DNA from 2 places in the Paenarthrobacter sp. AT5 genome. Region 2 is predicted to be linked to the other one. Evidence: predicted binding sites of a transcription regulator. Region 2 holds the regulator's gene; the other holds the start of a gene.
The links. Region 2 encodes Rex, which represses fermentation and respiration genes when NADH is low (regulators of the CRP and FNR family bind a similar motif). Its sites were predicted from a motif close to CTTGTGAANNNNTTCACAAG; they were not measured.

Region 1 (4,414 bases), 1.6 Mb from region 2:
AGCGCCACCCGCATGGCAAGCGGCGAACCCACTTCTTGTCGGTCTCCGGGAGTGGATCGGCCATAGAAAAGCTGGGGCTGGGCGACCTGCCACCCGTGGGCGACGAGTACTCGCTGACGCTGGGCACCGGTGAGGCTATTTCCGGGAAGGTCTGGTTCAAGAGCCGCCACCAAGTAGGCGTCACGGTCCGCAGCTACGCTGAACACGGGGACGGGCTGCTGATCGTTGCCGAGCAACTGCCCATACCGGAGAAGAGGCCCGACGGCGGAGCGATCGTCATCGCCTCAACGTACGATCTGGGGGCCCACACCTTGGCGGACATCCGGTCCTCGTGGGACAAGTGGAAAGAGTCGAACTACGGTTCCTGACGGCCGCCACGTCAAGTTACCTTCGGTAAAGCTGGCACACTTGGTAGCGTGCCAGCTTCTGTTTCCCAGTCCTCCCCGCTTCCTACCGCCGCGCCTCGTTCCAACGGGGCGCTTCCGGCGGAGCAAACCGAATTCGGCTTCACGGTGGGCCGCCGCCTGACGGAAACGTCGTCGCCGTCGTCCTCCCTTGTAGAAGCAAACGGAGGCGAATTCCTGGGCCGGACCGGCACCATCACCACGCCGCACGGGACCATCCAGACGCCCGCATTCATCGCCGTCGGGACCAAAGCGACCGTCAAGGCCGTCCTGCCCGAGTCAATCGCCGAACTTGGCGCGCAAGCCGTGCTGGCCAACGCTTACCACCTTTACCTGCAACCCGGGCCTGAAATCCTCGATGCCGCGGGTGGTCTGGGTGCGTTCATGAACTGGCAAGGCCCCACGTTCACCGACTCCGGCGGTTTCCAAGTGATGAGCCTGGGCTCCGGGTTCAAGAAGGTGATCGACATGAAGAATGTTGACACCTCAGGCCCCGACGACGCTGTTGCTCCCGGGAAGGAGCGCCTGGCGCACATCGATGACGACGGCGTCTGGTTCAAGTCGCACCTCAACGGGGACAAACACCGGTTCTCCCCCGAGATCTCCATGCAGGTCCAGCACCAGATCGGCGCGGACATCATGTTCGCCTTCGACGAGCTCACCACCCTGCAGAACTCCCGCGGCTACCAGGAAGAATCCTTGGAACGCACCCGGTTGTGGGCGCTGCGGTGCCTGGACGAGCACTTTGCTCTGACGGCGTCGCGGGTGGGCAAGCCGTACCAGGCGCTGTTCGGCGTGATCCAGGGCGCGCAGTACGAGGACCTGCGGCGCAAAGCCTGCCGCGATCTTGGCGCCATGCCTTTCGATGGATACGGAATCGGCGGAGCGCTGGAGAAGGAAAACCTCGGGACGATCGTCCGCTGGTGCAACGAGGAGCTTCCTGAGGACAAGCCCCGGCATCTCCTAGGCATCTCCGAACCCGATGACATCTTCACCGCCATCGAGAACGGTGCCGACACCTTCGACTGCGTCTCCCCCACGCGCGTTGCCCGGAACTCCGCGTTCTACACGCCGTTCGGCCGCTTCAACCTCTCCGGAGCCAAGTACAAGAAGGACTTCGGTCCATTGCAGGACGGCTGCGACTGCTACACCTGCACCAACTACTCCCGCGCGTACATCCACCACCTGTTCAAGGCCAAGGAAATGGTGTCGGCCACGCTGATCTCCATCCACAACGAGCGCTTCGTGGTGAAGATGGTGGACGACGCGCGCTTGGCCATCGAATCCGGGGACTTCTTCGAGTTCAAGGCCGAGACGTTGGGGCGGTACTACTCCTAGCTGGCTGCGACTTCTCCGGTTCGCGAGTTCGCCGGAGCCCTGCTCGCTCGTGCGGAACGTCGCTGGTCTACCGCAGGCTTCCGGCGAACTCGACGAGGGCCTAGGCGGCGACTTCTCCGTAGCTCGGTTCACGCTTCTTGATCCAGCCCACTACCAGGACGGTGACGGGCACGAACAGGAACTCGACGGCGGTCTTGTACAGGAAGCCGACCAGGACGTAGTTCACGAACGAGCCGACGTCGGAGATGCCGATGACGGACGCGGCGATGCTGCAGAAGATCAGCGTGTCCACGAATTCGCCCACCACCGACGAACCCATGAGCCGGGCCCACAGGCTCTTCTCACCCGTGCGTTCCTTCATCTTCACGAGGATCCACGAGTTGATGGTTTGTCCGGCCAGGAACGCAAGCAAGGAGGCGAGGACGATCTGCGGGACGGGTCCCAACGCGCCTTCGATGGCGGCTTGCTTGGCCACACCGTAATCGTCGTCGAAGCCCGGAAGAATGATGATCACCCAGTAGCAGAGCGATGCAAACACCGATAACGCAAACGAGGTGATGATCGCCTTCCGGGCAACTTTGAAGCCGTAGACCTCGCTCATGACGTCGCCCAGAATGTACGCGAGCGGGAAGAGGAAGAATCCGCCGTCGGTGATGATCGGCCCGAGCACCACACCCTTGGAAGCGCCGATGTTGGACAGGATCAACACCACCGCCATGACGGCCAGCATGATGCCGAAATAGGGAGATCCGATCGAAGCGAAACGGGGCGCGGGCTTGCTCAAGGTACTGCCGGAAGGCGAGGGCATGGGTCATCCATTCGTAGTGGTTCGCGCAGGCGCCTCATCCTTTTCGGAGAGCGCCCCGCTGTATTAGCACTGTGGGTGGCGGGCACGTTTGGCCCGGCACCACGTTACATTCTCCCATCCCCGTCCCTCTGCCACATCCCACCCTCAACCGGCCACCCCTCAGCCACATCCCACCCCCTCCCAACCATCCCTCTGCCACATCCCACCCTCAATCGGCCATCCCTCTGCCACCTCACCTTTTTGAACGCGTTCAGAAAGGTGCCATACTGATTCTTGAACACGTTCAAACAGGAGGGGCCCGATGGCAATTAAGAGCGCGCAAACCCGCCAACTCGTAGCCGACGTCGCATTGAAGATGTTCCGGGAGATCGGCTTCGAGAAAACCACCATGCGCGCCATTGCCCAAGAAGCGGGAGTTTCCGTCGGCAACGCTTACTACTACTTCGCGTCCAAAGACGAGCTCGTTCAGGAGTTGTACATCCAAGTCCAGAATGAGCACGCATCGGCCGCGGCACAGGCACTCGAAGGCATCCCGGATCTCGCAGGCCGCATGAAAGCCGTTCTGCACGCTGGCATCGACGTCATGTCCCCTTACCACCAGTTCGGTTCCGACTTCATTGCCACAGCCATCCGGCCGACGTCGCCCGTCAACCCGTTTGGCGCGGCATCCGCTCCCGCCCGGGAGGCGTCGCTCGCGATCTTCCGTTCCGCCGTCGAAGGTTCCACTCCGGCCGTCGCTAAGAAGCTAGGCGGCGATCTTCCCGAGCTGCTGTGGCTGGCGTACATGGGCGTCGCGTTGTTTTGGGTATACGACCAATCCACGGATCAACGCCGCACGCGCCGGCTGATTGACGGCGCCGCGCCACTGATGGCCCGTGGTCTGTCGCTTGCGAAGATTCCCGGCGTCAGCAAAGTGTTCGACGACGTCCTGGGACTGGTTCGCAGCGTCAAGGAAGACTCATGAACCCGCGGACGGTGGTCATCGCCGGAGCCACTGGCTTTATCGGCAGCTACTTCCATCGGCGGTTTCTTGAAGAGGGTTGGAAGGTCCGAACAGTCGGGCGGAACGCGTCGGCTGACGCGCAGTGGAACGACGACGGCGCCATCACCAGTACGCTGAACGGCGCCGCACTGTTGGTGAACCTTGCCGGACGTTCCGTGAACTGCCGCTACGGGAGGCGGAATCGCCGGGAAATTATGGATTCGCGCGTGTTGACGACTCGAACGTTGGGCCGCGCCTTGGCTGCCTGCGCCGAGCCACCGAGCACCTGGATCAACTCAAGTACCGGGACCATTTACCGGCATGCCGACGATCACCCACAGTCGGAGGCTTCCGGCGAACTCGGCAGCGGGTTCTCTGTCAACGTTGCCAAGGCTTGGGAAGACGAGTTGGAGGCCGCCACTGCACGGCGCACGCGCAAGGTGCCTCTTCGGATCGCGATCGTACTGGGCGCAGGGGGCGTGATGAACCCCCTCCGGAACCTGGCCAGGTTTGGCTTGGGTGGGCACATGGGACCGGGGACGCAGAAGTTCAGTTGGATCCACGTGGAGGACTTGTTCCGTTCGGTCATGTTCATTCACGCCAAACCCGGGCTTGTTGGTGCAGTCAATGCGGCGTCGCCCAATCCGGTAGACAATCGCGAACTCATGGGGCTGGTCCGGGTGAGCCTGGACGTCCCCTTCGGCATTCCGACGCCCGCTTGGCTCCTTGAAGTTGGGGCAGTTCTCATCCGCACCCAGACCGAGCTGGTCCTGAAGAGCCGATGGGTAGAGCCACGGAAGCTACTCGATGCGGGTTTCGTGTTTGAGTATCCGTCATTGGCCGGAGCTCTCAGCGCTCTTCGGAGAAGTGACAATTGAGTAC
Region 2 (4,414 bases):
ACTCGCCTTCATCGCACCGGCCGCTGCCTGATTTCCCCGCTTTTCCACGGAACGGCGTCTCCCCCTCACCGCATCAGGTGAGCCCCCACGGGGCTGGGCGGAGGCGCCGTTTCCGCATGCTCGGAACTCGCCGGGCCAATAGCTGGCTGACCTGCGCGTATCTACCCAAATCGTTGGTCCGGAATTTCCTATGTTTCGTACACCCTGCGGTCTAGAGTGATGCCATGAGTAACCCAGACGAAGCACCACAGCCACAGCAGCCCGGCGCCCAGCCTCCGCAGCCCGGCAATGTTCCTCCTGCGGGTTACCAGCCTCCGCAGGGCTACCAACCTCCCCAGGGCTACCAGCCGCCCCCGGGTTATCAGTCTCCGGGTCAGCAGTCCCAGCCCGGCCAGTATTCACAGCCGGGCCAGTATTCGCAGCCTGCTGCGGGCCAGCCCGGCGGGTTCCACTTCGAAATGCCCACCGACGGTCCCCGGAGCTTCAACGATGTCCTCCCCCAGGGTGGCTTCTCCGGCATGTTCAAGACCCAAGGCCTGCCCACCGAGCTGAAAGTGTCCTATTTCATCTGGGTGATCTCGGGCCTGGTTGGGTTGCTGTTCGGGCTGATCGGACTTTTCGCCATCATCGCGGCCTTCGCCTTCATTCCGGCCCTGGCAGCCGTAGCACTGGTACTGCTCCTCGTGAGCCTCGCCGTGGCCGCAGCCCAAGTGGTGCTGGCCATGAAGATGAAGGAAGGCAAGGAATGGGCGCGCCTGGCGCTCACCGCCATTGCCGCCGTGTCACTGGTGCTCGCCATCTTCGGATCCATCAACATGGGCGGTCCAAGCACCGGGCTGGGCAGCAACTGGTTCGGCTTCCTTGTCAGCGCCGTAGCCGTTGTCCTCATGTGGCTTCCCAACTCGCAACTTTGGTTCAAGGCAGTCAAGGGCACTGCCTGACCAAACCGATGCTCCGCCGTCGGGCGTTATGACCGGCGCCGGACTCCAGTTCCGCCGTCGGGCGTTGCTCAAGCGCGGAAGGCCGCGGCCCTTATTGGGGGCCGCGGCCTTCATCACGAAGGCGTATTTCCCGCGGTCTTTGTACGCCCACATGATGATTTATCCACACGCGGGAAATTCCAGCGTGTGCTCGTCCCCACCGCCAAACGGTCGGGGTACGGTGGATTCAGAACCATGCTGGGGGCAGGGTATTTTGTGGACCCCGGTAGCCGTACCAGCAGTCGAACAAGCAAAGGAATGCCATGAGCAACCCTCCCTACCCGCCCTCGAACCCGGGCGACTCCGGCCCCGAGCAGCAGGGGTCCCAGCCCTCAACACCGCAGTACGGCCAGCAGTCCCAGCCGCAGGCGCCGCAGTACGGGCAGCCGGCGGCTCCCCAGTACGGTCAGCAGACGCCGCAGTATGGCCAGCAAGCCCCACAGTATGGTCAACAGGCACCGCAGTACGGGCAGCAGGCTCCCCAGTATGGGCAGCAGGGTTCGCCTTACGGCCAAGCTGCTCCGCAGTACGGGCAGGACACCAACTGGCCCAGCCAGCAGCCCGGTCCCAGCGGCGTCCCCCAACTGGTCAACGTTTCCTTCTGGATGATCCTTGCTGCCGGCATCCTGACCCTGATCTCCATCCCCATAACCATCGCCCTGCTGAACTCCAGCGAAGGCCAGTCCATGATTCAGGACGCCCTTGATGCGCAGGGCACCAGCGGAAGCGAAATCTCGGTGAGCAGCATCGTTGGCGTTGCCATCACGTTCGTGGTCATCATTTCGCTCATCATGGCCGGGCTGTATGCCTTGGTCGCCTTCAAGATCCGCAAGGGCAAGAACTGGGCCCGCATCCTGGGCACGGTCTTCGCTGCGATTTCGCTTCTCGGCCTGACCCAGATCGGCGTGGGCACCATCACCATCCTGCTCGGCGTTGCCGCGATGGTGTTGCTTTACCTGCCGGCTACTGCTCCCTACTTCCGTAAGCAGCAGGCCTTCGGCAACCCGTACCAGAACCCTTACGGCCGCTAGGCCATCACTTCACGGTCAGAGGCCGTGAACTTTCAACGACGGGCACGGACCCGGCGGGCTAAACGGCCTCGCCCGGAGTCTGTGCCCGTTGTGCGTGGTACGCCAGGATCTGCAGCTCGGTGGCCATGTCGACTTTCCGCAGGTTGACGTGCGGCGGGACCTGAAGGAGCACGGGTGCGAAGCTCAGGATGCTACGGATCCCCGCGGCGATAACCCGGTCGCAGACTTGCTGGGCAACTGTTGCAGGGAGCGCCAACACCACCATGTTGGCGTGGGTCCGCTCCAAGACGCGTTCCAGCTCGGCGGCATCGCTGACCCGCAGCCAGCCCACCTCGTTGCCGATCACCATGGGATCGGCGTCGAAAATGGCAACAACATCGAAGCCACGGGACTCGAACCCTCCGTACCGGGCCAGCGCCTTGCCGAGGTTACCGGCACCAACAATCGCGACCTTCCAGTCGTGCGTCAGCCCCATGGCAGCGGCGATGTGGCGGCTGAGATTCTGCACCTCGTAGCCCACCCCCCGGGTGCCGTAAGACCCCACGTAGGACAGGTCCTTGCGGAGGGTGGAGGAGCTGACACCGGAAGCCTCAGCCAAGGCCTCCGAAGAGACCCGCTCCACGCCTTCAGCCAGGAGCGAGTTCAGCGCGCGCAAGTAGAGGGTCATCCGGGCCACAGCCGCGGGCGGGATCTGCTTCGTGGCAGATTCATGGTCCCCCGTTGTTGCTTCAGGGGACGGTTCCAGCGCAGTCACGGTTTTCTCCATTGCGTCACTTTGTTGTTCAACTCTATGGCCCCCGGCCACGCTCAACAAAAGCCGTTACCTCCCGGTTGCTGCCGCTCAGGCCGCCAGGGCCTTCTTGAGAATCCGCATCAACCGCTGTTCGTCGATGGTCCAAAAATCCCGCTGCACGCCGTCCACCAGGACCACCGGGATCTCCTCTGCGTACTTCTGCTGCAGCTCAGGATCATCCTCGATCCGCTGCTCCGTCCACGCCACTCCGAGCCCGGAGGTCACGCGCTCGACGGCGGCGCGGGCCGCCGTGCAGAGGTGGCAGTCAGCTTTGGTGAGGAGGACGACGTCGGGAGTAGCCATGCCTCCACGTTAACCCCCGTCCAGCCCATCCCTCTGCCACATCCCACCCCCACCCGACCATCCCTCTCCCACATCCCACCCCCACCCGACCATCCCTCTCCCACATCCCACCCGCGGGGCGGCGTGAACGCGCCTCCCAGCGAGGGGCGGCGGCAATTGACTAGACTCAATGCATGCCCGAGGAGAATAACGCCGCCATAGCCGCGGCTGCCCTAGCGCAGTCGAATACCGGTGAGGCTGCTTTCTTCGACGTGGACAACACCTTGATGAAGGGCGCGAGCCTCTTCCATGTGGCCCGGAAAATGTACGAACGAAGGGCCTTCACGCTGTCCCAGGCGGCGGGGTTTGCCTGGAAACAGTTCAAATTCGTATTGCGTGGCGAAAACCTGGATGATGTCCATGCCGTCCGGGACTCGGCCTTAACGCTCGCCGCAGGAATCACTGTCGATGACATCAAAGCACTTGGCGAAGAGGTCTACGACGAAATGATCGAGTCCAGGATTTGGCCCGGCACCAAGGCCTTGGCGGAGCAGCATCTTCGAATTGGTCGACCCGTCTGGCTGGTTACTGCAACTCCTATCGAAGTTGCCACAGTGATATCCACCAGGCTTGGGCTGACCGGCGCTTTGGGTACCGTCGGTGAGATCGAGGACGGTATGTATACCGGGCGCTTGGTGGGCGACATTCTGCATGGTCCGGCCAAAGCAGTCGCCGTCAGCCTGGTCGCTGAAAGGGAAGGCCTGGATTTGGAGCACTGCTGGGCCTACAGCGACTCCGCCAATGACATCCCCCTCCTCACCATGGTGGGCCATCCCGTGGTGATCAATCCTGATTCCCGGCTTCGCAAGCACGCCCGCGAGAACAACTGGCCGGTCTACGACTTCCGCTCCGGTCGCCGCGCGGCGACCCTCGGCCTCAAAGCCGCTACGGTGGGTGGGGCTGTTTATGGATTGTGGCGGGGATTCAGTCGCTTCCGCACCCCCCGCTGATCCTCTATCACCTCCCGCCGCCTTTCCCAGCTTCCTCTATCACTTCCCGCCCGGTTTTCCGGGTTCCTCTATCAGATCCCGCCCCGTTTTCCGGCTTCCTCTATCACTCGGTCAGATCGGCTGCCGACCTGTGGATAACTTCTGCGGGCATCGAGGCTTTCCGGCAACAATGCCTTTATGGAAAAGCCTTCTCTCATCAGCCCTAGACTGCCTTACGCGCCCTTTACATTGAATGAAGCCAAAGCTGCGGGGTTACAACAGACCGAGCTATGGCGGCGAGCTGACATCGATCCTGTCAGCAGGGGCCTCTATCGACCG

Region 1: a site for Rex is predicted at 2,788-2,807, ahead of RI444_RS03375 (queuosine precursor transporter). Genes of this name have one in related genera too.

What each region holds. Positions count from the first base shown of each region.
Region 1 is NZ_CP136441.1:703,731-708,144, reverse strand. Features, by position in the region: gene RI444_RS03385 (hypothetical protein) at 1-368, shown strand, start outside; gene tgt (tRNA guanosine(34) transglycosylase Tgt) at 513-1,742, shown strand; gene RI444_RS03375 (queuosine precursor transporter) at 1,843-2,550, opposite strand; gene RI444_RS03370 (TetR/AcrR family transcriptional regulator) at 2,852-3,514, shown strand; gene RI444_RS03365 (TIGR01777 family oxidoreductase) at 3,511-4,410, shown strand; gene RI444_RS03360 (hypothetical protein) at 4,407-4,414, shown strand, end outside.
Region 2 is NZ_CP136441.1:3,741,413-3,745,826, forward strand. Features, by position in the region: gene RI444_RS17345 (YceI family protein) at 1-31, shown strand, start outside; gene RI444_RS17350 (hypothetical protein) at 225-941, shown strand; gene RI444_RS17355 (hypothetical protein) at 1,244-2,011, shown strand; gene RI444_RS17360 (redox-sensing transcriptional repressor Rex) at 2,070-2,777, opposite strand; gene RI444_RS17365 (glutaredoxin family protein) at 2,853-3,107, opposite strand; gene RI444_RS17370 (HAD family hydrolase) at 3,281-4,096, shown strand.